One region of the Lysinibacillus sp. 1 U-2021 genome, then DNA from elsewhere that is predicted to be linked to it. Evidence: riboswitches for the same ligand, from Rfam matches in the RefSeq annotation. Region 1 holds a riboswitch; the other holds the start of a gene.

The links. A riboswitch is a leader RNA that binds a small molecule or an ion and turns the genes downstream of it on or off. The one in region 1 is predicted to bind FMN.
Positions count from the first base shown of each region.
Region 2: another riboswitch for FMN. It lies ahead of QH639_RS22815 (ECF transporter S component); the one in region 1 lies ahead of ribE (riboflavin synthase).

Region 1 covers NZ_CP123966.1:391,178-406,702, forward strand. Annotated here, with positions in the region: gene QH639_RS02110 (SopA family protein) at 1-75, shown strand, start outside; gene QH639_RS02115 (spore germination protein) at 487-1,926, opposite strand; gene ribH (6,7-dimethyl-8-ribityllumazine synthase) at 2,064-2,546, opposite strand; gene ribB (3,4-dihydroxy-2-butanone-4-phosphate synthase) at 2,562-3,191, opposite strand; gene ribE (riboflavin synthase) at 3,216-3,854, opposite strand; FMN riboswitch at 4,054-4,179, opposite strand; FMN riboswitch at 4,295-4,420, opposite strand; gene QH639_RS02135 (YibE/F family protein) at 4,642-5,766, shown strand; gene QH639_RS02140 (YibE/F family protein) at 5,763-6,539, shown strand; gene QH639_RS02145 (HAD-IA family hydrolase) at 6,781-7,398, shown strand; gene QH639_RS02150 (methyl-accepting chemotaxis protein) at 7,445-8,269, opposite strand; gene QH639_RS02155 (VanW family protein) at 8,367-9,347, opposite strand; gene QH639_RS02160 (CAP domain-containing protein) at 9,649-10,257, opposite strand; gene QH639_RS02165 (transmembrane-type terpene cyclase) at 10,487-11,116, opposite strand; gene pgeF (peptidoglycan editing factor PgeF) at 11,275-12,039, shown strand; gene QH639_RS02175 (Ger(x)C family spore germination protein) at 12,076-13,188, opposite strand; gene QH639_RS02180 (GerAB/ArcD/ProY family transporter) at 13,185-14,267, opposite strand; gene QH639_RS02185 (spore germination protein) at 14,296-15,525, opposite strand, start outside.
Region 2 covers NZ_CP123966.1:4,269,708-4,285,232, forward strand. Annotated here, with positions in the region: gene QH639_RS22760 (GNAT family N-acetyltransferase) at 1-224, shown strand, start outside; gene QH639_RS22765 (pyridoxamine 5'-phosphate oxidase family protein) at 275-778, opposite strand; gene QH639_RS22770 (AraC family transcriptional regulator) at 947-1,810, opposite strand; gene QH639_RS22775 (NUDIX hydrolase) at 2,068-2,451, shown strand; gene QH639_RS22780 (hypothetical protein) at 2,486-2,680, opposite strand; gene glnA (type I glutamate--ammonia ligase) at 2,766-4,100, opposite strand; gene QH639_RS22790 (SpoIIE family protein phosphatase) at 4,685-5,818, shown strand; gene QH639_RS22795 (ATP-binding protein) at 5,825-6,244, shown strand; gene QH639_RS22800 (methyl-accepting chemotaxis protein) at 6,273-7,970, shown strand; gene QH639_RS22805 (STAS domain-containing protein) at 8,009-8,395, shown strand; gene QH639_RS22810 (sodium-dependent transporter) at 8,985-10,331, opposite strand; gene QH639_RS22815 (ECF transporter S component) at 10,534-11,121, opposite strand; FMN riboswitch at 11,336-11,521, opposite strand; gene QH639_RS22820 (RNA polymerase subunit sigma) at 11,665-12,951, opposite strand; gene sigX (RNA polymerase sigma factor SigX) at 12,948-13,481, opposite strand; gene QH639_RS22830 (ATP-binding protein) at 13,560-15,335, opposite strand; gene QH639_RS22835 (response regulator transcription factor) at 15,328-15,525, opposite strand, start outside.

The sequences.
Region 1 (15,525 bases):
CATGGTATATATGCGCTTTTCCCAATTTTTACTGCGAGTTGGCGAGCTACTCGTATAAAGAATATAGGTATTTAAGTAAAGGAAAACATCACCGTTCCTGGCATCATGGGCGGTCATCCCCCTACGGTTGTCCTCGCCAGCACGGGCATCGGCAAAGCGTAAGGTTCAACAGCGGTTTACCACTTCATGCGATTGTTGCGTTTTTGTTGCGCATTAGATCACTTATATTTTTTGTTTGTAAAGCAAACATTGCTTGTATATCCTACATAAATTAAAACACAAAATCAATTTTTATTTTATTCATACCCAAAATTACACACTGTAACAAATAGTTTAATAATCCTTGACAAGAAAGTAAACTAAAAAGATAAGTAATAACTTTTTATGTCTCATTTCCTATTTAAATGGAAAATTAAAAAAACCACTAAAGCAAAGGTATCAAAAAAAGATCAGGTATCAACAATACCTGATCTCATCACAATATGCTTATTTTTTACTTGAAGTCCGTGTTTGATCTTGCGGCTTTAGAAAGGTAGGTCGTTTACTATAGCCCTTTGGAGATAGTCGCAATAGGGACTTACGTATATTGCCCTTTTCAAAATCGGCACTAAAGTTTACGTACGGCACTCCCAAGACTCTCATATTCGCAGTGTATAAAAGGATGAAAAACACGGATATAAAAAAACCAAATAAACCAAAAAATGCCGAAGCCATAATAATGATTAATCGAAAAATACTCATAGCCGTCACAAAGGATTGATTGACCAATGTAAATGCAGCGATACTAGAAATGGCAATCACAACAATCATTGAGGGGCTTGTAACACCTGCTTTAATCGCTGCATCCCCAATAATTAGTCCTCCTACCACACTAACGGAGCCACTGACGGCACTCGGAAGACGTAAGTTGGCTTCACGAAACAATTCAAACATAAATAGCATCATTAAAATTTCTAGAATGGTTGGGAAAGGCAATCCCGTTCTCGATTCGACAACCGTTGCCAGTAGTAAAAATGGAAGCTGTTCTTGATGATATGTCGTCAATGCAAGCCAAAAACCTGGCAGTAGCATACTTATTAATATCCCGACAATTCTGAGTAATCGTTCCATCGAGCTAACAATGAGTGGGTACTCATTATCCTCTGCTGATTTAAAGAGCAACATAATATTCGCAGGTGTAATTATGGCATAGGACACACCATCAATCATTAAGAGTATTCTTCCTCTAATTAAGGCCTGCATAGCAAAATCAGGTCTTCCTGTATAATCATGTCTTGGAAGAATTGTCGCTGTCTTTTCAATTTTTTCCATTAATAAGTCGCCATTGATAACAATATCCGTATCAATTTTTTGTAATTGAAGTCGAATTTGTTCCAGCATATTTAAATTCACAATGTCTTCCATATATAGTATGGCTACGGTTGTTTTAGAACGCTTACCAATTTCTAATGTCTCTATACTAAAAGAATTAGTCGGTAATCGCTTTCTTAATAAAGCAATATTAATAAAAACATCTTCAATAAAGTCATCTCTAGGTCCCTTTACTACTAGTTCTAATGTTGTTTCCCCAGGCTCTCGATTGGGTCTTTTTGAAATATCACTAGAATAAAGTAATTGATTTTCTTCAAAATACAGTAAAACATGGCCTTTATAGACCCTAGTTACCGCATCCTCTTTCGATAAAATCTTTTGTAAATAGGGAATGTGTAAATGCTGTTCAATTTCTTCTTCTAGCATGTCCTCAGTGACATTGCTTAACAAAGATTGAACACGTTGAACAACCACAGTTTGAAGTATTTGCTCATTGACCATTGCATCACAAGTTATCAAATGTACTGTATATTGCTGAAAATTATATTGTTGGAAAATCACATCAGCAGAGCGTTGAAATAGTGATTTCAACATTTTCAAATTAATTTGTTCCATTGATGAAATACTTCTCATCTCCTACTGAGCCAGCTCAAGATTAGTACATTTATGAAACAATCACCTTCAATAAATACACTTAAGCATATTTTTCCCATGGTTGTTCAAAATATTCAAAGAAACAAATGTTGTGACGACTATTCAAATTGTCCTGATCCAATCATTTTCTTTAGATTTGCCATCTCAATTGCAGACATTGCAGCATCATAGCCTTTATTACCAGATTTCGTTCCTGCACGTTCAATTGCCTGTTCAATATTTTCGGTAGTAACAATTCCAAAAATAACAGGTACATTCGTTGACAATGACACATTGGCAATGCCTTTTGCCGATTCATTACAAACATAGTCATAGTGTGTTGTAGAGCCACGAATAACAGTACCTAAACCAATAATAGCATCATATTTCTTGGTTTCTGCCAGTTGTTTCGCTATAAAAGGAACTTCAAAAGCTCCTGGCACCCATGCAACATCAATAGATGCAGAATTAACCCCATGACGAGTTAAACCATCCATTGCCCCATCCAATAATTTGCTAGTAATAAACTCATTAAAACGACCCACTACTACTGCAATTTTCAAATCCGTTCCAATTAATTGTGCTTCAAATGTTTGACCCATTGTTCCTTCTCCTTTTTACATAGAAATTTTAGTTTTATTAGTGGATAATTGTTGACGATAAGCAACCAATGCTTCTATCGAGATCATTTTTAAGCCATGATGTGCAGCGTAATTTGTTAGTTCTTCAAACCGAAGCATGTGCCCATCATCACCCATAATTTCGCAAATAACACCTGCAGGTACGCTATGACAAAGCTTCGCTAGATCAATAGTGGCCTCCGTGTGTCCTCTCCGTTCCAGCACGCCTTGCTCTTTCGCAATCAACGGAAAAATATGGCCTGGTCGACGAAAATCAGTCGGCTTAGCTTGCTTTTCTACCATCCTTTGTATCGTTAGCGCACGCTCAAAGGCGCTAATCCCTGTCGTTGTTTCTACATGATCGATACTTACCGTAAATGCGGTTTGATGGTTATCTGTATTGTGCTGAACCATTGGATATAAATCTAGCTTTTGTGCAAGCTGCTGTGAAATCGGCGTACAAATTAAACCTCTACCATTGGTTGCCATAAAGTTGATTGTTGCTGGTGTGATGAATTCAGCGAGTGCCAGAAGATCTCCTTCATTTTCTCGATCCTCATCATCAACCACCACAATCATATTGCCCTGCCTTAAATCCTCTATGGCTTCTTCAATTGAATGTAGCACGATGATCAACTCCTATTCTGTGATTTAAAAACCATGTTGTGCTAAATAATCTCTTGTAATAGCTGGCGTTGTTTGCCCCTTTTTTAATTGCCCTATAATGTATTTTCCAACTAAATCGGTTTCGATATTAACGATTGCTCCAACCCTCTTCATACCTAAAACGGTTTCTTTGTAAGTATGAGGAATAAGTGAAATTGTGACACTCTTGGCTTCAACATGAAAAAGGGTTAAGCTTGTGCCATCAATTGTTATGGAACCCTTTGGAATACAGAAGTTGGTTAGTTCCTCTGATATTTCGATATCAATATAAACGGCGTTTGCTACTGGACGTTTTCGCAAAATTTTGCCGACTCCATCAACATGACCAGCAACAAAATGGCCACCAAATCGCCCATTAGCAGGCATGGCACGCTCCAAATTAACAGAATCACCTATTGCCAGCTGCTGTAGATTTGTTGCTTTGACTGTTTCAGGCATAACATCCATCGTAAGCTGCTGTTGTGTGAAATTTGTCACCGTTAAACAAACTCCATTGACCGCTATACTGTCACCAAGCTTGACATCCTCTGTTATCTTGGCTGATTGCACCGTAATTTTCATACTGTCCCGATCGCTTTGCACGGCTTTTATGATACCAATATCCTCTACAAGTCCTGTAAACATTCCATCACCTACTCTACTTTATTAGCACTTCTATCCTTTACTTTTACAGTTTATCCATCTGTTTTTGTGCCTTATCCTTCTCCCTTCTCTCGTTAGCAATAAAAAATAAAAACCCCTTTACATCAAAGGGGTTTTGGGAGTATAAGACATCAACAAATAAGCCTATTTGAAAACAAATTTTTCATAGACTGTCATCTCATTCGTTCTTCTCCCATCCAGACTATCACTGTCGGTTTTGGATTTGCACCAAATCAGCTTGCGCTCACGGACTTTGAATTGCTTCATCACCGCCGATTGGGAATTTCACCCTACCCCGAAGAACATCTTCTATTCAATTGTGCTAAATAAAAAAACTTCCCACAAGATGATTGGGAAGATTTGTAGTAAATGCATAGTCAAATAAACCTTCTAAATTAGAATCAATTTAAAAAGTTCGCATTTTTACCCTTCTCCCATCCAGACTGTAACTGTCGGTTTTGGATTTGCACCAAATCAGCTTGCGCTCACGGACTTTGAATTGCTTCATCACCGCCGATCGGGAATTTCACCCTACCCCGAAGAATATTTTTATTTAGCTAGTCTTACGATAACACTATTTTATTATATTATCCATCCTTCTTTTTAAATTTTTTTCGAAGCATAAATTTTAAACAGCTCTGACGAGACTTGAAAAATGTAAAAGATGTTAATAAAATGATGTCATTTAACCTGTTTATGGAACTTCTTAATCAACAAAACGTTCCTTTACAAGTGACTATTCAGTCTAGGCCGTTTGGAGGTCATTAATTTGACATTTTTAAAAAATATACCTTTTAAACAAGCTGTTTTCTATGCCCTATTAGCACTCTGTTGTGGGGTTTCGATTGTTTTCGTAAGTCATAACGAACAATTTTATGATCGACCGATAGCAGAAATAACGCAAGTGGATGTAATAGAATCCGAACCGATGACAGATATGTATGAAAATGAGGATTTTTTGTTTACACAGGAGATGATGGCCATTATCAAAAATGGTCAGCATAAGGGGCAATCCATTCATTTGACGAATGACTATTCTTCGTCTGGTGCTTTTGATCAAGAATATCATGTAGGCAATGAAATCTTTGTCACGGTAGATGATCGCACAACACAATCAGTTTTAACAGGAACCATTCTCGATTTAAAACGAGATCAAACCATGGTAATGATTGCATGGATTTTTATTTTTGCCCTACTTATTGTAGGTAAAAGACAAGGCTTATTTTCTATCATTAGTTTGAGTGTCAATGCTGTGATTCTATCATTCGCATTAGATCTTTATGTGAAGCATGGGGGCGTAAGCCTGTTATTAGTCAGCGGCATTTGCGCCCTGCTATTTACGATTATTTCGCTACTACTTATTAGTGGATTGCATACAAAAACATATGTAGCCATCGTGTCCACACTTTTAGGCACTGTTATAGCGCTTATCATAAGCTCTATTGTAATGTGGTTGACAGGTGAAAATGGTCTTCGTTATGAAGAAATGCAATTTTTAACACGTCCCTATCGTACCGTCTTTATGGCAGGTTTATTTATTGGCTCACTCGGGGCAGTAATGGATGTTTCTATTACAATGGCTTCCTCAATTTTTACTTTGTACGAGCAAGATCCTACAATCTCTGTCAAGGCTCTGAAATCTTCGGGACATGAAATCGGTAAAGATATTATGGGTACCATTACAAGTATCTTATTCTTTGCCTACCTTTGCGGCTCCATACCTATGATTATTCTCTATTTAAAAAATTCTTCCACATTAGGGCTTACATTGTCCTTAAATCTTTCTTTAGAATTAGCCCGTGCCTTAGCAGGGGGTATTGGTGTTGTCCTTACGATTCCTATCAGTCAGTATACCGCTATATTTTTTATTAATCGAAAGAGGGTTCGAGGATGAATGTTGTCGTCTTATTAGCAGTTATATTATGCGTGTTAATGGTACTTGTCGGCGGTAGACAGGGGATACGCTCATTTCTTTCTTTATTCCTAAACTTTGGTGTGCTCTTTGTCACCATTTTTTTAATGACAAACCCTAAAAATAGCCCTATCATCTTGACGTTTATTGCCTGTACGGTCATTAGCTGTATTAGTCTTTTCTATATCAATAAAACAAACAGTAAAACCATTACAGCCTTTATCTCGACGATGATAACGATAGTTGTGTTACTACTCTTTATTACCTTTGTAACGGAAAAGTCGATGATCCAAGGGTTTGGCGAAGAATCAACTGAAGAAATCAGCATCTTTTCTCTCTACGTCGGTGTTAATTTTGTGCAGATAGGTGCATCAGTCATCATTATGAGTACGATAGGTGCCATTATGGATGTAGCCATTTCCATCGCTACCTCTATGCATGAGATTTTTTATCGCAATCCTTCGATGAGTAGAAAAAAACTATTTGCAGCTGGCTTAAGTATAGGAAGAGATATATTAGGAACCGATACTAATACGTTATTTTTTGCTTTCTTTGGTGGCTATTTAAGCTTATTAATCTGGTTCAAGGATCTCTCCTATTCGATTGGGGAAATTGTTAACTCCAAGGTTTTTAGTGCCGAAATGACAACCATTTTTTGTGCAGGAATCGGCATTGCATTGATTATTCCGATTGCCGCCTGCATCAATGCCTTTTATTTAATTCGAACACGCGAAAAAACAGAAAAACTTTTATAATAATTACCAGTACCTATCATAAAACACAATAAAGCCGAGGTGTCTCAATGGACTTTTAAGACACCTCCTTTTGTTGTACCATTTTCATTGCAATCGCCGTATTTTCTGATAATATTTACCATAAGATGTTTACGTACGCTCAAAATGGTTGTTATTTCAAGAATACTAGATTGCCCATTCCATGTAACATTTTTTAGCATAGAACGTCAATACAACGAGATGAAAAAGGAGAAAGTTTGCAATGAAGCATATTATCTTTGATTTTGATGGGACGCTTGCAGATTCTACTGCTGTGTTTGCATCAGCATGGAATACTTTAGCCCAAAAATATAAATTTAAAGGCATTGAATTGAAGGAAATTGATACATTAAAAAAATTATCAATTTCAGAACGCAGTAAATTATTCGACTTCCCAATGTATAAGTTACCTATGATTTTACCGCAATTTTATAAATTGTATCGTCAATCATTAAATGATGTGCATCTTTTCGATGGAATGAAGGAACTATTAATAGAGATTGATAAAAGAGGCTATAAAATCCTGATTATTTCCTCAAACTCTAAAGAGAATATTTTAGAATTTCTTAAAATGAACGGTATTCATTGTGTAGCAGATGTACTTTGCTCCAACCGCATTTTTAGTAAGGACAAAGTAATGAAAAAGTTTTTAAAGGAAGCGAATGTCGACTCGTCTGACGTCGTATACATTGGAGACGAGCAAAGGGATATTGTTGCTTGTAAGAAAGCCGGTATACCAATTATTTGGGTGGAATGGGGCTATGATGCCAAAGAAGTCGTGCAAAATGACGAACCTGAATACAGTGTCTCAACACCGCAGGAAATTTTAGAGATCATTTAATCATGAAAAAGGATAATAGCACTTGTCTATTATCCTTTTTATATGCCTATCCTTTGATGTCACTAATTTGCATTAGCTTTTCTGCTGTACTATTAACCCCTTTGTAGGCATCTGTTAATTCATGCATACTCGCAGCAAACTGCTGTGTAAACGCAGCAATTTGATTTGTTGATGCATTGACCTGATCGATGGATTGTTTAATATTTTCTAGTTGCACAGTTATGCTATCAGCACTTTCTGTGCTACTCTGGGACATTTTTTGTATTTCAGAAGCGACCACCGCAAAGCCACGCCCATGCTCACCTGAACGTGCTGCTTCTATCGATGCGTTTAGACCAAGAATTCTCGATTTCATAGCTAAATCTTTTACTAAATGGACAATCACATTAATTTGTTCAATATCGCCTGTCATCGATTCCGCGAAATTAGATAGCTCTTCCAAACGATTGGATACATCCTTACTGGCAGTGGCTAATCCATCATTTGTAGCTGTCATTTCTTCTACGGCACTCGAAAGCTCAGTTGCCAATAGACGCATACTATCCATTTTTTCGTTCGAAATAATGGCACTTACTACGCCAATAATACGTCCTCCTTCAAAAATAGGCTGGGCAGAGGCGATATAGGCCATACCAAAACCTTCTGCGCTACGCTCCTCTTTCACAAATTTTCCTGAACTTAACGCTATTTCTGTTGCTGTACCTCGATATTTATGTACTGGGTCACCAACCCCAACTTTTAAGTCAACCTTTTTTCCTGGTTTGTAGGCAAGCACTTTTTCCGTATCTGCCACGATGACACAAGCATCCTCTGGGTAAGTTGCTTGGTATAAATCAATCGAATCAATCGTTGCTTGTAGTTTAGGATGCATTGTCTTTTCCCCCTAAAATTTTCTGAATTGTATCAATTTAACTATATCATGCGATCCGAAAAAAGACACCAACGTCCAGTGGTGTCTCCTTACAACATTATGGTTTTTTCAATAATTCTACATATTTTTCTGCCGTTCGAATTTCAATTGTTAGAGAATTCTCTCCATAACTTGCCTTAATTAAAAATGGTACATCATTTGAGTTTTGAAACCTAAAATCTAACGTATCATAAGAAACCGTAGCATCTCTTCCTTTTGGGACATATCCTACATCTAACGAATGATGATGGCGCTCAACATATTTGACGGGAATTTGGTCTACTGCATTAAACAAGGTTGAAGAAGTTTGACAGATTCCACCACCAATTCCCATGACTACCTTCTTATTAATAATTTCAGGTGCGGGTTGATAGCCATTTGCCTCATCTCTTGGACCCACAATTGTATTAAAAGAAAAATAATCGCCACTGCCTACAATCACATTATGAATGGCTCTAGCAGAGAGCTCAATATTTTTATTTCTGCCTAAATCAGCACGATTGAAATAAGTTGTATAAGATGCAACAACCACTTCCTCTAATAAAGGAAGATCCTCAAAATAATAGCCACTTTCTGTTATATAGAGCGGCATTTCTACCTGACCGCCAGTCGCAGAAGCTTCGATAATACGCTCCACTAGCTCACTTTCCTTTAAAATGATTTGCGGCTTCCCCTTGATCACTTGCCCGTTTTCATCCAATCGATCAAGCATCATACGCTGATCATAGCCATTTGATATGTCCGTTCCTCTCGCCCATTCCCTTGCTAATTGTTCGATATGCTTTTGATAGGCTTGTGGGTCCGTATCGAAGCCAAATTCCTTTGGAGATATTGTTTTAAGTACCTTACTCGTAGTTGGATCAACAACCTCTACAATAGGATCAATCATTTGTTCTTGTTCATATGTAACAGGTTGCTGTATTTCCTCACGTTGTTGAATTTTTTGTTCTAGCTTGTTATCAGGGACTGCTGTTTTTTCACAACCTACGAGACCCGTCATACAGATAACGCAACATGTAGCTAACCACTTCTTTTTCAACCATAAACACCACCTCTATCTTCATACTACAGAGACATCTTATTCGTCTATTGCTCATAGTGTGTTGTTTTTTGGTTATTTTTATTTGTCAAGATAGCAAAAACAGGCTACATTATCCTTAGCCTGACATATCTAAAGATAGTTTGATGTGTATTCTTGTAGTTAATTAACCTTTTAATGATTTAGGAGGATTAATTCTAGAAGAAGTAATATACGCTTCCAATACGGTATACTTTAGAATTTAACGCGAAAAAGAGCATCTACTAGCTATCACAAAAGCCAATAGATACTCTTTCTTTTTTTATTTTTGAATAAACATTTGTGTCCAGTAATTACCTTCCTGTACAAAGCCTACACCAATATGTGTGTAGCTTTTATTAAGGATATTGGCACGGTGTCCTTCACTGTTCATCCAGGCCGTTACAACTTCCTGTGCGGAGCGTTGGCCCTTCGCGATATTTTCACCAGCAGATTTATACGTAATACCGAAGTTTTTCATCATGGTAAAAGGTGTACCATACGTTGGACTTGTGTGGTCAAAGTAATTTTTATCCTGCATATCTTGCGACTTATATTTAGCAACCCTTGATAGCTCCCAATCTTCTTGCAATGCTGGAAGACCTGCTTTTGCCCGTTCTGCATTGACAAGTTTCACAACCTCTTGTTCAACTGTTGCCTGTTCTTTTACAGGGACATTAATTTTTTGACCTGGAGAAATTTGATTTGGGTTAGCGAGTTGTGGGTTGGCATCAATTAATTCCTGTACACCCGTTTCTGTTTTTAATGCTATTTTCCATAGCGTATCACCAGATGTCACTGTATAGGATTCGGCGGCCATTGCCGCAACTGGCACTAATAATGAAGTTGCTACTACTGAAGCTAGTGCTACTTTTTTTATTTTTTTAAACATGTTAATCACCCTTCCTAATTGCTCTACCATTATCGTAAATAGTTTTTGAGCCATAATCATCACAAAATATTTGGAAGGATTTTTACAATTGTATGACAAGCTCGCCATATGTTTAGTTAAAGCCCTTTCTCTCGCTATTCTTTCCCATTGGAATTGTCATCAAGTTGCAATATCTTTGTAATTGGCATACATTACTAATAGATTCAGTGATCAATTGCTGCACAAAATCCTATTTTGCTAATTGCTTACGCTGTAATCGATAAATTAAGAGAATATAGAGCCAATCATAAAAGAGCGTTGCTACAGAAATAACGGTAATTAAAGGTGTGCGGAAGTATAGATAAAAGCCTACCGCTGCAAATAATGTACCCACCATCTTACAAACTGCTATCCCCATGGATTGACCAGCTAAATTCCCTCTTTGCAAGAGTAAAGCAATAAATAGACCTGACATCATAAGATTTTGAAAGAATGCTACGTACTTTCCTTCAAAATCTTGAAATTCATAGACTATACCTAAAATGATCAGCATGCTAAAGATTAACGTGATCAAAAAGGAGAAATACAATAGCTTTTTTGATAGCATCTTTCGATATTCATTTGGCGCATAACGTAAAAATTGCATCAAAATAAAGACATCCAATACAAACCAAATCAGCGTAATATAGCGTTGCAGGTCATTTTGTGGGTAGAAAAAAGCAAAGATAAATTCCCATGAAATATTGGCACAAATAGCAACCATAGGCATGCCATAGGTTTTATCTTGCCATCCTTTGTAAATAACAAGTATATATGTAAAAATCCAAAAAAGACCCATTCCTACTTGGCAAATGAATAATATGTCTTGTTCACTCAACATTCACGCTCTCCCCCTCTCTAGCATTCCTTCTACTATATGAGGAAATTGATTCTTTATGTCTAAAAGTTTGATAGACGGGTAAAGGAGTAGCTAAATAGTAAAAAACGGCAACCTATACATTCCACAAGCGATCCTATATAGTAAAACGAGGTGATTAAATGAAAATAAAAATGTATATAGAGAATGAGCAATTTATCGCAGGAACGACCTTAAAAGATGAGATGGAAGTAGAACACAATAATATGGCTTTGCATAGTTGCCATGATGTTCAAGCTATCATTAACAATCGTCAGCATTTAGCTGTGACATTGAACTGTGATTTACAAAATTTTATTTGTACAGAGCAAACACATAGTGCGAACTTTCATAAAGTCACATTAGCTGATCAAGGACGAGGAGCGGCACAAATGGATACAGCGGTGAAGAATACAGACGCGCTTTATACAGTTGAGCCTAACTTACTATTATGTAGTTTTACAGCAGATTGCGTGCCCGTTATTTTTTATAATGCTGTGAATGGACTTGTCGGTGTGATTCATTCGGGATGGCAAGGAACCGTCAAAGAAATAACACCCAAACTGTTTCAGCATCTTATGAATGAAGAACAATGTCGACCTGAGGACTTTCATGTTCAAATCGGTATGGCACTGAGTCAGCAGAAATTTGAGGTAGACGCAGATGTATATGAAAAATTTCACAGTCTTGGTTATGCCGAAGAATTTATGTATTACAATGCAGAAACGAAAAAATACCACATTGATAATCAGCAGACAGTCAAGAAGCAATGTGAGCTTGCGGGTATTCCAGTGAATCAAATACAAATTGATGAAACCTGTACATTCCTTAGTCCCGATGGCTTTTCTTATCGTCAAGATAAACAAGCTGGAAGACATTTAAGCTTTATTATGCGAAAAACACAATAACAGCAAAGACCCTTCTTATCGAATGGGTCTTTGCTGTTATTTTAAAGTACCTGTACTAATAATGGACGTTTCTACATGGACCTTCACGTCTAATTTTCTAATAAGCTCTCTTGTTTTTTTCGATGTCCATTTTCCATGATGATACATTCTAAATTCTTCACTTAAGCCAGCTGGATCTACCTCTGTTTTATTTAATCGTGCTAAAAATTCACTAATATCCTGTTCCAACTGTTTATTCACATCTTTTTCCAGATCACTAATGCTTTCAACTGTAAATAAATGTGATTCTCTTTCTCCCTTATATTCGCTTAAAGTACCCTTTATTTTTAAGAAAATCGTTAATTTGGGTGATTCCATATTTTTATTACTCTCTTTTTTCACACTGCTCTCGATTAAATCAATCATTACCTTTTCTTCTCCATGTCCTGCATTTAAATCAAGATGCAATGGAGCAAGATTTTTCTGTCCACTTAAAGCTTGAATAACTAGTGCTTCCTCAGGTTTAATTAATTCATGCATCTGATTCCCTTTAAATATGGCAACGCCTTTAATCTCTAATTTCTCCCCTCGTTTTTCAACATAGGGTAATACTACATCAACTACTGGATTGGTAATCGAATACATAAAATCATGAATATTTGTATTGGGATTAAAAGCAGTATTGATACTCGGCTCTAATAGATTGTTCAAATAAAAATTAATACTTGGCTTATCAGGGTAATCCCCTTTTAAAATCGCTTCCGCATTATCCTTCACAACAGCTATCAATACTTTATTACCTACTTCCGCATTGCGATATAAGTGCTGAACAATTTTTCGAACATTCCCTTTCCGCGCAAAATCTTCGTTTACTAAGACAACTCGCAATTGATTGAAGACTATTTTTTTATCGGATTGCTTTTCTATTTCCACGATGCCGCTTGATACTAAATCTGTTGTGATAGAAAAAGTTTGTGTGTCTTTTTCTGCGTCTGGAGAATATTGGGGGATCGCTACTGTGAGTCTCATCTGGTTCTCATCGATATAGTCAAAAGCCATCGAGTCTACCATCCCAACATCTTCTAGAGGAACTTTTAATTCTTTTTTAGAACAGCCTGTAAGTAAAACGAAAATCAAAAAAGAAATGATGCATAGATGTTTATTTTTCATACCTGCACCTGCTTTTTTCGAATAACATATATCAGGATTAAAAACACTGGCCAGCTTACAAGCACATAGCCTACATAGTTACTTGCCATAAATAATTTTTCTTGGAATTCACGCGAAAAGGGCATTTTTACAATAAAGAAAATGATCAAGGCGATGATATACAACTGATAACTTTGCTTTTTCTTTTTAAGGAAGGTATCCATCCCCCTTTTTGCACACCATACATAGGCTGTAATCGAGGATAAGATTAGAAAAACCCAAAGCGTAATGCCAATGATATCGATTCGCTCAATAAAGGTAAATTCTCCTGCCTTAAATAGGTTTAATACTGAAAACTCTACATTTTTTAACTGCCACTCTGAATAATACATGACGCTAATAGCTGTTGTGATAAAGCATAAAAATATACTAATCCAAATACCGATTAAGGAATGACGAAATGCCTTTTTTTGATCGATGATATATGGAAAATAAAATAGAATTAATTCGTAACCAAGGATAGAAAAATATCCTTGCTTTAACGCTTCATAAAATTCCTGAGGCGTAAAATTAAAGAGAGGCAAAAAATGACTTGGATCACCTTTTTCAATGGCCCAGCGCGTAAAATAGAATAATCCAATGGTAATAAAAAATGTCATTATACAAAATCGTGCAATAGATTTAATACCCCCACTTACAATATAAATAAGTAGCAGTAAAAAGCAAAGTACAGGCAAGGTGATGGTTTGTTCCTGCAATGCTGTACTTTGAATTAAGTGCATATAATTACTAATAATCCCTGCACTAAAAACAATAAATTGAATAATGACGAGTAGATTTATAAATTTTCCGAGCCATTTTCCCAATAATATTTCATTCATTCGAAATAAATCATCATTGGGAAACTTCGAACAAAGCCATACCATCGCAAATAGTGTCAGGCTAGCAATCACACCAAAGAGAAGAGGCATAAATGATTGTGTATAGCCCATAGGACTTATTTTCTGAGGGAGCGAAAGGATACCGGTACCAATCATAATACTTTGCGCTAAGAAGATGACATGATAACGATTTAAGACCTTTCCTTTTGTTGTATTCAAAGTTAACCACCTCATTCTCATTCTGACACTATTTTTTCTGTACTTTTGAAATACCAGTCTTACTTCTTATATATTTAGTTGGAAATCGGATGACACTATCCAATAAATCGCTTGGCTTTCTTGGAATGGCAGGTGTCATATAATGCGTCCCTAAGGATTTGAGACTTAATAGATGGTGGATTAACCACGCAAAGGCGAGCATCTGTCCAAACAAGCCAAATAAACCTGCTGATAAGATAAAAATATAACGGATAAATCGGCTAGTATTACTCATTAAGAAAATGGGCGGTAAGAAGGAAAGTAGTGCTGAGGTAGCAACCAATACAATGAGTATATTACTGAGTAATCCAGCTTCTACGGCAGCTGTACCAATTACAATACCTCCTACGATACCAATGGTTTGTCCAACTTTGGCAGGCATTCGGGAGCCTGCTTCTCGCAACACTTCAATAATAAGCTCGATAAATAATACCTCAATCAGTGGTGGAAAAGGTACCTTACTTCTTGATTCTTGAAGATTTAGTAATAATTCATATGGCAAAATTTCTGGGTGGAAGGTTAAGGCTGATATATACATTGGTGTAATCATGATCGTTAAGAAAAAACCAAAAAAGCGCAGCATCCTTAATAAAGATGCTGTTGTCCAACGGTTGTAGTAATCCTCAATTGACACGAACATTTCAAAAAAAGATGTGGGACAGACAATGGCTAGTTGACTATTATCCATAAAAACGACGATTCTACCATCCAGCAGATAACGGCAAATACTATCTGGACGGACTGTCATGTAATATTGAGGAAAGGGCGATAATGGATTATCCTCAATTAATTGCTTCAACACGGATATATCCGTAAATAACGGATAATCTACCTGGTCAATACGGTTTCTTAAATCATCTAAATTTTCATGGCTCACGATATTATCCATATACATAATCGATATTTTAATATTGGCTTCTGACCCAACAATTCGGTTTTCATTTTTTAGCATGGAGCTTTGAATCCGTCTTCTCACTAACGATATATTCGTTTCCAGTGATTCTGTAAATGCATCCTGTGGACCAATTACAGTCGACTCTGTTTCCGTATCCGTAATGGCTCTTGTAGGCGCGCTATACGTGTCGACGCTTAATAGGGCGTTGGTTTCGTGAAAAAAAAGAAGGGTTTGCCCAGCATTCAATTTTTTAACGACACCCTTCACATCCTTCGGGTCCACATATTGAGCCATTTGATGAATTTGTTTCAAATTATTAGCTAG
Region 2 (15,525 bases), 1.1 Mb from region 1:
GCTATGATTTGAGCAAGGAATATTGGGGAAAAGGCTATGCAACAGAAGCTATAACTGCTTTAATTGATTATGCCTTTAAGCACTTACAAATGGAAACAATTGTGGCAGAAGTTGACGCTGCCAATATCAATTCAATCAAGGTTTTAAAAAAATTGAACTTCATTTACCAAGAGAAGCATAATACTGAAGATACTCTACAACTTTACACTTTAACAAAATCTTAATGAGAAAAGGCTAAGCATGGCAGAATTCAACCAATACTTAGCCTTTTTAATTAGTGATACATGCCGTGATTAATTTTCCCTGTCAGCTTTTCTATTTTTACTTCAAATAGTTCAATTTTGGGCATAATTGGATAGCCTTCTCTTTCAAATGTCCATTCGGGATTGCCATACTTCTCCAGTAACGCATCAAAGAACCACTCTTTTTTCGTTTCCTCTTCAATTCTTGCGATATGTCCAAACAAAACAACACTTTGATAAACTAGTGCGGATTGACACGCGTATTTTTTGCCTGGATGTAAATCACCCATATCGCAAACTTCTATACAAATTTTAGGATTATGTTTGATATTTGACCAAAAGTGACTTTCTCGAAGATTACCAATATGCAAGTATAGTTTGTCCTCCCCTTCATATACATAGACAAACGGAATAACATAAGGAAAACCTTCCTCATCAACTGTTGCAACATGCGCAACTTTTCCCAACTTTAAGTATTGCTGTGCGTCCTCTTGTGAAATTTCCACACGTTTGTTTTGAATCGTACCTCTCATCATTTCTTAACCCCCTCATGAAATTATGTAACGATTAATAAACGTCGTTAAACCGTTTATTCCAAACATATATATATTTTACATCTTTAACAAAATTAAAAAAAGGGTAAATTTTTTCAGTAGAATAATAAAAGCCAAGGATGCACTAGTATAGCATCCTCGGCTTTCTTGTTATTTAATTGGAATCCAAATTTCTGAATACGAATCAGGGCGATAAGCATCCTCTTCAGGATAAACCTCCAATTCCGCTGTTCCTGCTGGTTCATATGGGTTGGATGGGAACCACTCTGAATAAATTTGTTTCCACGTATTTTGCATTGCATCAGGCATAGGTCCATGTACTTCAAAGACAACCCATTTGGATGCAGGTACTTCCATTGTTAAGAGATCTTCTCCTACCTCTCCTACATGATCAGTAGCAATCCAATAATCAATGAAGCCCTTTTGTCCCTGTTCAGTATTAGGTACACAAACACCTAATACACCATTGACAGTGCCATTATTTAATTGGTATAGCTGGTGATCAAAGCCACTTTGGTTTACCTCTTGCCAAAATAGAGGTATTTCCGTAGTATTCTCTCCATTTTGACAGTTGTATGTTCTTTTTACACCCACAATTTGAAACTTGTCTTTTTCAATAATTTTATATTTCATTGGTTCTGCTCCCTTCAAGCTTACCTGTATGACCAGGCGATTATATGATTGTAATGGTCCTTGCTTCTTTCTTGCTTCACTAGGCGTTACATGGTGCTGTTTTCGAAACGCTTTAGTAAAGGCTTCAGGAGTTTCATAGCCGTATTTGTAGGCGAGATCGATTATTTTTTGTTCAGTACCCAGCAATTCTTGTGCAGCTAACGTTAATCTTCTTCGCCGTAGATAATCTGCAATAGACATATCTGTCAAAATGGCAAAGGTTCGCTGAAAATGAAAGACAGATGAATTAACCTCCTGTGCAATCTGTTCAATCGTAATATCCTCTAATAAATGTTCTTCCATATAATTAATGGCCTTTTGTATCGACTCAATCCAACTCATTGCTCTCACTCCTTGATTCCATCTTAAAATAGATATTGCTGCATAACCTGTCTTTTTATGCTAACTTCGGACAGGTTAAATGGAAAGCATTTTTTGACTAGCTCCCCACTTTTAATTTCTTATCCCACTCACTATTTTTCCCTAAAATTCCATTGTAGTAGAAATCAAAAAACATCCAAAATATTTCTAAAATATATTTACAAGAGTTTCTATTAAATGGTAAAACGGTATAAGAGAAGATATAGGGGGACTTTGCGATGAAATGGTTAGGTGCTGCTGCTATTTGTTTGAATGAAAGTAATCAGTTATTAATGGTTTTACAAGGAACTGTTGATGAAGAGAAAACTTGGACTGTGCCATCAGGTGGAAAAGAGGCCACGGAAGATTTTAAGACTTGCTGTATACGAGAAGTTTATGAAGAAACAGGCTATACAGTAGATATTATTAAGGAAATTTATTATAAGTACAATGAAGTAGTGGAAGTTCGCTATTTTCAAACCATCTTAACAGGTGGACAAATGATGATACATGATCCCGATGAATTAATATATGACATAGCATGGAAATCTAAAGAGGAAGTAGCACTTTTACCCCTAACATTTCCAGAAGATCGGGTATTTCTCTTATCGTTATTTAAATAAAAAAAGTCACGTCTCATCGACATGACCCCTCTTGTTAAATAGTGTAATTGTTTTGCTGATAAATAATTAAAGCAGAATGGATGACCGTCTGCTCTCCAATAAAGAGCGTATTGTATTTGATATCAAGTATGAAAAAGCCTTTTAAATCTACTAAAGCACGGTTAATATCAAGTTCAAATTGCACAATATCATTGTTTTGAATTGTCACAACTTGAGTTATCTGTGTCATTGTCCACACTCCTTTAATCTTATGATAGAGCAAAAAGAAGTTCATGTCACACAAAAAAGTTGGAGCTAAAAAAGCCCCAACACCTTTAGTACATCGTTAAATATTCCTCACGCTCCCAGTTATGGACACGTGTGCGATATTTATTCCATTCAATTTCTTTGGCAGCTGTAAATTTATCATAAATATGGTCTCCCAATGCATCACGAACAATGGCATCCATCTCTAATTCAATCAGCGCAAATTCTAATGAGGATGGTAAACTATCAATCCCGTTCAACTCCCGATCTGCTGCTGTCATTTTATAAATATTACGGTCTACCGCGGCTGGTGGTGTTAAATCTTTTCGTATGCCATCCAGCCCTGATGCTAGAATTACAGCCATTGCTAAATAAGGGTTTGCTGCTGGATCAACTGAGCGCAATTCAATTCGTGTAGATAGCCCACGTGCTGCTGGAATGCGAATTAATGGTGAACGGTTTTGAGCAGACCATGCTACATAGCAAGGGGCTTCATAGCCAGGTACTAATCGTTTATAGGAATTGACAAGTGGATTCGTGATAGCCGTAAAGCCATGCACATGCTTCATAATTCCTGCCATAAAGCTACGTGCGGTTGCGCTTAATTGCAAGTCTGCATGTTCATCATAGAAGGCATTTTTGTCACCTTCAAATAAGGAGAGATTAAAATGCATTCCTGAGCCATTGACCCCAAATAGTGGCTTTGGCATAAATGTTGCGTGGAGACCATGCTGTGCAGCAATGGTTTTTACCACCAGTTTAAATGTTTGGATATTGTCACATGCCTCAATAGCACTCGCATACTTAAAGTCGATTTCATGCTGGCCTGGTGCTACTTCATGATGAGATGCTTCAATTTCAAAGCCCATTCCCTCTAGCTCTAAAACAATATCACGACGACAGTTCTCTCCCAAATCAGTTGGCGCTAAATCAAAATAGCCTCCACTATCATTTAATTCCAGTGTCGGATGCCCCTTTTCATCCAACTTGAATAGGAAAAATTCAGGCTCTGGCCCTAAATTAAACGACGTAAAGCCCAGCTCCTCCATTTCCTTCAATACGCGCTTTAAATTGGCGCGTGGATCTCCTTCAAACGGTGTACCATCTGGTCTTGCAATATCACATATAAAGCGAGCTACTTTCCCCTTTTCAGCAGTCCAAGGAAAAATCACGAAGGTATTGATATCAGGCTTTAAATACATATCTGATTCTTCAATACGCACAAAACCCTCGATTGAAGAGCCGTCAAACATCACTTTATTATCAAGCGCTTTTCCTAATTGACTGACAGGAACTTCCACATTTTTGATTGTCCCTAAAATATCTGTAAATTGTAGGCGAATAAATTTCACATTTTCTTCCTTCACTCGGCGTATAATATCTTCTTTGGTATAATGTTTCATTCTTCACCACTCCAATGTAATTTTTATTAACACGTTTTTTATAACTGTTCTAAAAATACATTATTTTTGAAGAATAAGCAATGTGTATGTAAGGTTTTATGACATGCCTTTTATCGAATATATTAATCCTTATTTTAGATTAATTTTTCTTACCCTATTTCCATCTCAAATAGCGAGATCTTTCATCTTTAAAAAAGGGCAAAACTACCACTTTCTACAAAAGGCCTTTAGTCTTATAAAAATTCTTCGTCATTCTAAAAATAAACAGCCTATATCATGACGAGACGAAGCATTCACTACTTCTACATGCATCAAATGGAGATATATCAAGAACATCGTTAAAAAGATAACCCGTGAACCCTATCCAAGAACCAAGATGTCAAAAATCCTATTGATTAAGTTTTACTTTATATCACAAAAGCCTTGTATAATGCGATATTTATTGGTAAATTTATAGCAAATTAGAATTTTAATTTATTCATATTATAAGTAAATACGGAGTATATAATTATGGTTAGAAATCATTATGTTGGCTTCCAGGAAATATTTAGTTATAGATACATAAGGCGGTGAATTAAGTAGGCATGTCAGTATTAATTATTGGCAGCGTAAGTAATGATGTGCTACGTCTGCAAAAGTATTTTCATCGTATCAGCATCCCCAATATTCATTGCTTTTCAACAACGGAAGCAGCAATGAACTATTTAGTAGATTCAGCTTTGAAAGATGAGCTGGAATTAATCGTACTTGACACGAAAATGACACTCAGCAATTGCGAGGAAATTTGTCAGCACATTCATGCACTTAAAAATTGGATAGATGTCCCTATCCTACTATCTACTACCTACGAAAAAAACATAACAATCGATAGGATTTTTGAAGCAGGCATTTTCGACTTTATTTTAAAGCCGTTTGATTTTACTCATTTTAAGACTCGAATTCAAGTAGCCTTAAAATATCAGAGGGAAGCCAAACTTCGAAAGCAGCAAGAAAGTATGATTCAAAAAGATTTGTTTATTGCAAAAAAATTCCAAAAGAATGCACTATCTCCTCCATTAAATCTTGAGCAAATACAGGTTGATGGTCTTTATGTAACATCCAATACACTAGGAGGTGACATGTACTGCTGGTTTAAGATTAATGACCATTTAACCGCCATTCTTCTGTACGATGCAATGGGGCATGGCATAGCTGCATCACTCGTTACTATGTCCATCAGATCATTATTAAAAGGAATAATTACTAAGTTAATTGATCCAGTAGCCGTAATCCAAGAACTTAACCGCCAAATTTACGAGCTATTTTCTGATGAAGATATGGACCGTTTTTTAATGACAGCAATCTACATACTTCTCGATACAAAAAACGGCACTTTGCACTATGTGAATGCGGCTCACCCTTCTGGCTTTTTATTTGGAAAATATGGAGAAACAGTCTTCCTCCCAGCGAATACGCCTATCCTCGGACTATTCCCTACTATTCAAATAAATAAAAAAACAATACCTTTATCAGGCTGGCATCGTATTATTCTTTATACGGATGGATTATTAACATTGAACGAGCAAAACTCAATTGATATGGACTTTTTCTACACTTATGCTTCACAGGATAACAGCTATGCACTACAAAAATTTTCTCAAAAGTACAATTTATTTGATAATGATTACAGCGATGACATCACAGTCGTTTCAATAACAATTACATTAAAGGGTAGGTGATTGAAGATGGAATTCACACTCAATGTAAATCCTGATACACAAGCTATAGCCTTTATTGATCAAGTTATGGAGAATTATACAGATTTATATAATCTACCTTATAAACGAGAGTTAAGATTTGTTGTTCATGAACTAGTCATCAATGCCGTAGAGGCTATGGGAAAAATTGATATACCCGCTCAAAAGGAGATTCAAATACATGTAACTCCATCAAACGAAGAAATAAAAATAACAGTCACTGACGAAGCAAAAGGCATTGACGAAAAGGACTGGGACAAAGTTCTTCAATTCGATTTAGACAAACTTGATTATGCTGATCGTGGACGCGGGTTATTTTTTGTCAAAAATATGGTCGACCATATTTGGTTCGAAAATATTTCTGAAACAAAATTTTTAGTTGGTATTTCCAAAAAGATTCATCTATAAAAGTAAACGTAAAATTGGGGGCGTTTTAATGAAGTTATCTATACGAAAGAAAATGAATCTGCTTATATTTGGTTGTATTATTTTACTTACTTCCCTTTTAGCAGGAGTCAATTTTTTTGTTGCCAAGAACAATCTATTAGAAAGTGCTGATACAAAGCTTTTATCAGATATACAGTTGAGCTATGAATATTTAGACGCTAAATATCCTGGAGAATGGTCCATTAAAAACAACCAACTCTATAAGGGCGATATCAATATGGTAGAAAACTTTGAGGTAGCTGATAAAGTTGGAGAACTCACAAATGGAAATGCTGTATCCATCTTTCAAAACGATACGCGTATAAGTACCAATATAGTGGATAATGGTCAACGCGCTTTAAATACAAAGGTTTCTGACGAGGTTGCTACTGTTGTACTGGGAGAAAAAAAACGCTTTATCGGTTCTGCCAATGTCTTAGGAAGTTTGCATCAAGCAGCCTATGATCCGATTGTAAATAGTCAAGGCGAGGTTATCGGTGTATGGGCAACCGCTGTCCCTACCGCTCCTTATATAGGCATTGCCACAAAATCTGCACTGGAGAATGTAGCGATTTCCTTAGTGATCGCCATTGTAATGATCGGAGGAATTAGTTGGTTCTTACAAAAGCAAATTGTTAATCCTATTAACATTCTAAGTACCAATGCCAAGGAACTAGCAGACCTAAATTTAAATGTTAAACTGTTAAACCCTAAAGGCAAAGACGAAATCGCTGAATTAGCACGTGCATTTAGTAGTATGAAAAATCATTTAACAGAGACGATAAAGATTGTGGCTGGTAGTGCACATCAAATTGCAAAGTCGTCACACACTTTGGCAGAATCATCTCATCAAACAAGCGAAGCATCTAATCAGATTGCACTAACAATGAATGAAATCGCCGTTGGTACTACCACTCAATCTGATCAGGCTGAACGAATAGTTTCAATGATGCAAAAAACGATTGAGGAAGTATCAAAGAGCTTACAAAAAGCCGAAATCACTTTAAACAGTGCTATCGAGTCCACTCATATCGCACGTAAAGGAGAAGAAGCCATCACCGAAGCGATTATGCATCTAAGTGATGTTACGAAAACAGTGTCTTATGCAACTGATTCTATCCAAAAATTAGGAAAGCGCTCAGAAGAAATTGGTGGTATTATTACCGTTATTACTGGCATCGCAGAACAAACAAATCTGTTAGCACTCAATGCGGCCATCGAGGCGGCACGAGCAGGTGATCAAGGAAAAGGTTTTGCTGTCGTTGCATCAGAGGTTCGTCAGTTAGCTGAACAGTCAAGTTTAGCAGCTGGACAAATTACTAATCTTATTAATGATATCCAAGCGGAAACTTCTGTGACTGTACGGACAATGGAAAGTAATTTACTAGCTGTTGAGGAGCAAGTAACGATCATTAATAAAGGTGGAAGTGCCTTAAAAGAAATCGTGGAGAAAGTGGTCGAAACTGAAGAAGGTGTCGAACAAATGAAAGTGGCATTTACACATGTTAACGACAACTCCCTAGATGTGCAACAAGCCATTCAAGATATTTCTCGCATCATCGAGGACGCTGCAGCAGCTACAGAAGAGATTGCCGCAACCTCAGAAGAGCAATATGCGACTGTTGCCGAAATTACACAAAGCTCAGATGAGTTATCATCAATTGCTGATAAATTACAAAATGAAGTGAATAAATTTAAGTTTGAATAAATCCCCAAACAAGAAAAGAAAAATGGAGGCGCTATAGGATGAATCAGAAGAAAATTGCAATGAATATTGACACAAAGGCTGATTATATTGTGATTGCGTTTACAGGCGATTTAGAATACGGGATGATTGAAGAAATAAAGTCAGAGCTGCAAACACTTAGCTTAGACACAAAACACGGATACATTATCGATATGCAAAGGGTAACAAATATTGATAGTACTGGATTCGGGATGATCGTTAATTTTGCTAAGAAGGTGTCTGTAAAAGATAAGAAAATCGCCATTATTGTCGTCGATGATTTCATTCGCAACTTATTCGCTATTTCACAGGTTGATAAAGTATTCCCTATTGCCGAAAGTGAAGAACAAGCAAGGAAGATTATTAAAGAAGATTGGCTAGGTGAACTATCACTTAACGATTATTAATCTCTATAAGCATAATAAAAGGTGTATTCCTATTAACGGAATACACCTTTTTATGTTGTTAAAAAAGAAGATGTCAACGGTAGAAATAGTAACTTTACAAGGCGAGAGGTTGATTTCCGTTCTGCCAACGTCCTTTCCAGGAGGGCGTCCGATGAGCCGTTAAATCCCATAGGAGTGACGCTATCAACCATTCTACAAAGCAGGCTTTACCTCATAGTAGCATAGCGATCAAATCTACCCATTATCTGTATTCTTAGAGGAGATAGGCTCTTATTTTCAATGTGGTGAAGTGAAGTGAAGTGCTGAGTGACAACACCTCTTCATAAAGAGTAATGAACTCTTATACTTTATAAAACCTTCGCTAAAAAGATTAGTTTTTTGGATTGAAGTGGAAGGTATTTGACTTCCATGGGATAACTAGACAGGCGAGCCCCTACATGGAGCGGAAGCAGTTCGGCGCTCGTCCATAGAAAAGCATGCAGCCAGCAACAGAAATCCATTTCTACCTTTCAATTGACTGTTTTGTTTTGTTTTGTAACACTAAGAAAAGGTGTATTTCCTATTACGGAATACACCCTTTTCTTTTTCTTTAATACTGCAGTAGCATATTAACAAACACAACTAGAATGATAAACGGTACAACAACTAGCATTAACATACGATATGTCGAATAATACCCTTGTCCCATTTGACTACCCGTTAGCAATTCTCTCTTCACAAATTCTTTATCTACTACATAGGCAATAAAAATAGCAATGAATAAATTCCCTAGCGGAAGCATGATATTCGACACTAAAAAATCGGTTGCATCAAAGATACTTTTCTCGAAAATCATTATATCCGATAAAACACTCGAAGAAAGCGCTGCTGGAATAGCTGCAATAAATACGACTATACCAAGTATAAGTGTCCACATGGGACGGGATTTCTGACTATGCTCCATAAATGCTGCGACGATAATCTCATATAAACTAAATGATGACGTTAATGTAGCAAATAAAAATAGCAATAAAAACATGGCTAAAAACACTTCACCGAATGGCATTTGACTAAATGCTGTTGGTAGTACCATAAATAGCAAACCTGGACCCGCTGCTGGCTCTAAATCAAAGGCGAACACAACAGGGAAAATCGCTAAACCTGCTAAAAATGAAACGAGCACGGTTAACAACACTACAGAACCTGCTGAATTCGGAAGACTGACATCTTTTTTTAGATAAGAGCTATATGTAACTAGACAAGAAAAGCCAACTGCTAACCCAAAGAACGATTGCCCGAGGGCTTCTAATAATGCCTTACCCGTAATATTCGAGAAATCAGGCCATAAGAAGAATTTTACCCCTTCCATTGCCCCATCTAATGTAACAGCACGCACAACAAGGACAATGAACATTATGAAAAGTAACGGCATCATCCATTTATTGGCTTTTTCAATCCCATTTTGTACACCTAATGAAATCACAAGTACGTTGGCTAATGTAAACAACACTAGACCAACTAGTGTAATCCATGGCGTGCCTATAATTTTTCCAAATAATTCAGCTGGATCTACTGCTGGATCAATTACCGCGCCAGCTACACCTAGCCCGCTATAAATAAAGATCCAACCTCCGACTACGCTATAAAAAGTTAATAATAAAAAACAGCCTAGCACGCCCATTCGACCAATCCAAGCCCAGCCTGGCTTAGTTGGGGCAATTTTTTTATACGCTGTTACAGCCTCGGATTGTGTACCACGTCCTAACACATACTCGGACAATAACATTGGTAGTCCTATTAACAAGGTAAATAACACAAAGATAAGGAAAAATGCTCCTCCACCACTTTGTCCCGTTACATAGGGAAGTTTCCAAATTGCTCCTAGTCCGATCGCCGCACCAGCTGATGCTAAAATAAAACCTAATTTACTAGACCACTGTCCTTTTTTTCCACTCATCTCTTCAAACTCCTCAAACATTCTAAACTCTTCTCTATTTTACATGAAAATATAGCTTTCGACTAGATTATACTTATAAAGTACTAGTTAGCTGTTTTACCCTATTACTTTTTTCTATATTTATTATTCTTCACACCTTTCTCTATCCATCATTCCTTCCACCAAAAAAACCTCAGGTATGTTCACCCGAGGTTAGTAAAAATTATTTTGTTATATAGATAGAACGCTGGCGGTCGATCCACTTGCGCATAGTAGTAAATAAAAACGCCATAATAGCCGTTAATAAAATACCTTTTACAATGTTAAATGGTAAAATCCCAGCGATAATCATTTTATAAAGTGAGTCACCTACAACAGGTTCCATTCCTAAGAAGTATGTGTACATCGGTAAAAATACAGCGTAGTTTAAAATACTCATGCCTACTGCCATTACGACTGTTCCTGTCGCTAAACCTCCAACAAGACCAGCAATTGTTTTAAAGCGATTAAAAATAAGGCTTACTGGCAAAATAAATAAAATACCTGTTGCAAAGTTGGCAATATGACCTACTGGCACACCTGTTGGCGTTCCAGAGAAAATCCAATCCAATACATTTTTAAATAATTCTACTAAAATACCAGCTACAGGCCCCATTGTGATGGCTGCTATTAATGCAGGCATATCACTAAAGTCGACTTCCAAGAATGCTGGAAATGGTGGAATTGGAAAATTAAAAAGCATTAATAAAAACGAAATACTGCTCAGCATGCCAATCGTAATAAACGATTGAAGTTTAACATTTTTCTTCATAGAAAACTCTCTCCTCTTTGCTGATTCAATCTCGCAAGAAGAAAGGTGACGATCTTTCAATGTTAGCACAAAAAACCCTTATGCATGAAGAGCACAAGGGAGAAAGGCATGACGAATAAGCGTCAATTTAAACTATTTTTGAGCACCGTTTAAAAAGCCATACAAAAAAGCGCTCGTTTATAGTTTATTTCATAACAATGAATGACGATCGTACCTCCATCTTCTCCCATCCAGACTTTAACTGTCGGCCTCGGAATCACACCAAGTCAGCCATGCAAATAAATTTGCACAGGTCGCGGGCTGAAGAGCGAAGCATAAACCATTCGAGTTAATGGAAACATTAACGGTTCACCACTCTATTACCGCCGGTCGGGATTTTCACCCTGCCCCGAAGATGAATCATATTATTTTATACTACAACCTTACTATAATTAATTATCAAGAAAAAGTAAACAGTTCTGCTTAAAAAAATCCGATTAGATTTGTATGTATTGTAAAAATGGAGCATTCCATGTTACAGGAATGCTCCATTTTTGATTCTGCCTAAGGCATATATTGTTTATTTGGCCCCACAGGCTTTGGCAAATAATTTTTTAAATCGAATCCTTCCCAACTTTCTTGGACCACATTATCTAAGCGTAATTGTTGGTCAAAGCTAGCAGCAGTTAACATCATCGCTTCAATCAATTGGGTAGCGCGAATTGGCTCCATCGATGCTAAATCTAAGGGAATGTCGAATGTTACGACTACACCTTCCGCTTCCTCTTTCACGGTATATGTTACGTTTTCAGGAACCACTGTTACATAAACATCATCATTTTTGTTTTTCATTAGTGTAAGTGCTTCTGTAACATTAGCAAATGTTTGACGGAAATCTGGTGACAGATATTCTGCCCCATTCTCATCTTGGTATAAGTAATAATTAAAATGCTTGGCGTTTGTTAATGACATGGCTTGACTTGGCTCACCCTCTTGAGAAAACTCATAAGGTGTGCCATCTTCATTTTGAATCTCAACTTCCGTATATTCAGAATCCGAGAAGGTATCCTCTAAAGTCCCTTTGTACTCATTAACGGTAGCTGATGCAATATCATAGTCATTGTCCTTTGGTAAAACGTGGACAAGCTTGTCTTCCTTCTCCTTCAGTTCACCTTTAAATGGATGATAATCCGTAAACCCTTTGGCTTCTTCATCTATTTGAGGAGCATATTTTTCATACATCTGTAAGGTAGAAGGTTTTTCTGTTCCAAAATCAGTTGCTACACGCTCATTTGGTATCACATATGTCATTGGAACACTTTCTGCATCGCGTCCTGCCAAACCAATACGAAATACGACAGCATCTTTCACATCTTCCTCATAGACAGATGACCGTAAAGATAACAGACGCTCATGCTCCGATACAATACTGGATTGAAGTGCCTCATCCTGGGTAGCTGCCTCATTGGCAGAACGATCTTCCTGTAACGTAGAGTAATTAGCCGTTTCTGGCGTACTAGCTAAATCTTTTTGGCTAGCGTCATTATTCATCAACATGAAGCCAACGAGTACCGTTATCGCGAAAACTGCTGCTACACTCGTAAAAATCGGCATTTTACGGAACTTAAATCGTGATGGTCGTTCATCTTGAATTAAAGGTTTACTTTCTTGTTGTGCTTCTTCATTCTCTATAGGTTGTTGTATCGCTTCTTGAAGGTGACTATTATCCTGCAAGCGAGCATCTGCCATTAACCGATTTAATATTTCTTCTTTTGAACGGCGGTCAGAAAGCTTAGGGGCATTGTTCAAGACATGTTCAAGCTGTTCATCATCAAATGGCTTATGCGTCATTGCCGTTTCGCCTCCTGTTCTCTAATCGGCTGTAGCTGTTGCCTTAAAAATTTAATGGCTCGATGCTGGGTCGTTTTTACCTTAGCTTCTGTCCAATCTAGTATTTGCGCTGTTTCTGCAATCGATAAATCTTGAAAATAGCGCATAATAATAACCATTTTTTGATCGCCTGTACAGTTTTCAAGTGCTGATTCTACCTGCATAAATTCATCACTGGCCTGTAGCATATCTTCCGGTGATGGTGTGGTTGAATGGAGCTGTTCCGTTTCCCAGTCAAAGAAATCATGTGAATGCTTTTGACGTACAGCTTGCTTTCTAAAATGATCAATCGCTACATTTTTAGCAATAGCAAATAGCCAAGTTTTCTCACTACTATTGCCTGCAAATTGATCGTATGAGCGCAACACTCGTACATAAACTTCATGTGCTAAATCTTCGGCAAGTGTACGGTTTTTTACTAAATATATTAAAAACTGAAACACGTCTTGGTGATATGCATCGTATAGTCGATGGAACACGGAGTCATTCAAAGCACTCCACCCCCGTTCTATAATATTTGTCGTCTTACATTCATAGAAGTTACAGCCAATTAATAGCAATACTTGTTATTAATCGAACGGTAAATAAAACGTGAAGGTCGTACCCTCTTTCAACACACTGTCTACCATTATATTACCTGAGTGAGCCTTCACAATATTTCTAGCAATGGCTAAGCCAAGACCAGTTCCACCCTTGGAACGAGTACGTGCCTTATCGGCTTTATAAAAACGTTCAAAGACATAGGGTAAGTCCTCTTGAGGAATGCCATGTCCTGTATCTTGAACAGATATTTTAGCAAATGTCGGCTCCTGCTCTATTTTCACAGTTACAGACCCTTCATCTGTATGTCTCAGGGCATTGTCGACTAAATTTGTAAGCACTTGTTCAATGCGATCCTCATCTATATTAATCATGGCCTCGTCATTAAATTCACTTTCAAACAACAGACGAACATGCTTTTCTTTTGCTACCTGTGCAAACTTTTGTGTAATACGTTCGAATGTAGAATTAATTGGTAATTCATCTTTATAAAGCGTCATATGCCCTGATTCCATGCGTGCCAAATCTAATAGATCTGTCACAAGGCGACCCATTCGCTTCGATTCATCATAAATAATTTTGGTAATCTCATTTCGCTCTTCCTGATCCTGAATAAAATCGTCATCCATTAATGCTTCTGAGTAACCTTGGAGCATGGCAATCGGTGTCCGAAGCTCATGAGAGACATTGGCAATAAAATCCGATCTTAGTTTTTCTAAGCGATGCTGTTCAGTCATATCACGAATAACAGCGACAGCACCACGTATCATTTCTCCACTATAAAGAGGACTAATGGTAAATGTATAATAGCTGCCATCCATTTCAATTTCCTCTTCTAGTTTATCCTCAAACATCAGTACATGATCAAGCATATGATACAGCTCTGGCGGAATAGGTTTTGCACTTTGTGAGCCTTTATTCACAAACCATTTTTGCATTAGACGTTCAGCTGGTGGATTACTTAATAATATTGTACGATCCCGATTAAATGTTATCACTGCATCTGTCATAGATGTCAAAATATTAGAAAGCTGTTCGTTTTCTTGATTGATAACCTCTAAATTATGCTTTAATTGACGGCCCATTTGGTTGAAGGCAACGGCAAGCTGACCAATTTCATCATTTTGAGTAGTGGGCATTTTCGCTTCAAAATTCCCTTTTGCAATTTCAAAAGCTAATTCACGCATTTTTCTTAATGGCGAAGTTATCCGTGAAGAAAGGAAGAATGCGAAGAATGTCGTCAACACAAATGCAATGAAGGCTGCTAAAAAGACAATTTTCGTTGTTTCCTTAGACGTTTTATGTAACGCATCTGGGCTTTGGTAGATGAAGACAGCTCCATGTACTGCATTTTCAACATTTAGGGGAAAACCAAGTACGACATAAGATTCCATCTTTTCTTGATCAGTTGAAGAAGGCATCATCATTTCTTTAATAATCGGTTCATCTGATTGAAACACTTCATGAAAAGATTTATTGGCTAAAATAGTATCTTGTATTTCTTTTTTGTTGACACCCTCTTGCATCGCAAAGGACACTTCAACATGACTGATAGCGATCAATGCATTGGTCCCTGTAGGTAAAATATCTTTTAATAATTCCGAGGTAGATTCGGCTGTTTCATTGTCATCTACTATACTTGCTACTGTTGCTGCTGTTTGTCGCAATGAAATTTCTGCTTGCTGCATATGGTAATTTTGAAGAAATTCCAGCATTAATACCGTGAAAACAAATAATACAAATGAAACGAGAAGCAATATGGTTACCCATAGCTTCCCGACAACACTATTCCATATTCTATTCATTGACAACCTCAAATTTGTATCCAACGCCCCAAACCGTCACAATCATTTTAGCAGCGTTTTCAGAAACTCGGTTGAGTTTTTCACGTAAACGTTTTACATGTGTATCCACTGTACGTAAATCACCAAAGAAGTCATAATGCCATACCTCTTTTAGTAGTTGTTCACGGTCAAATACTTTGTCTGGCGATTT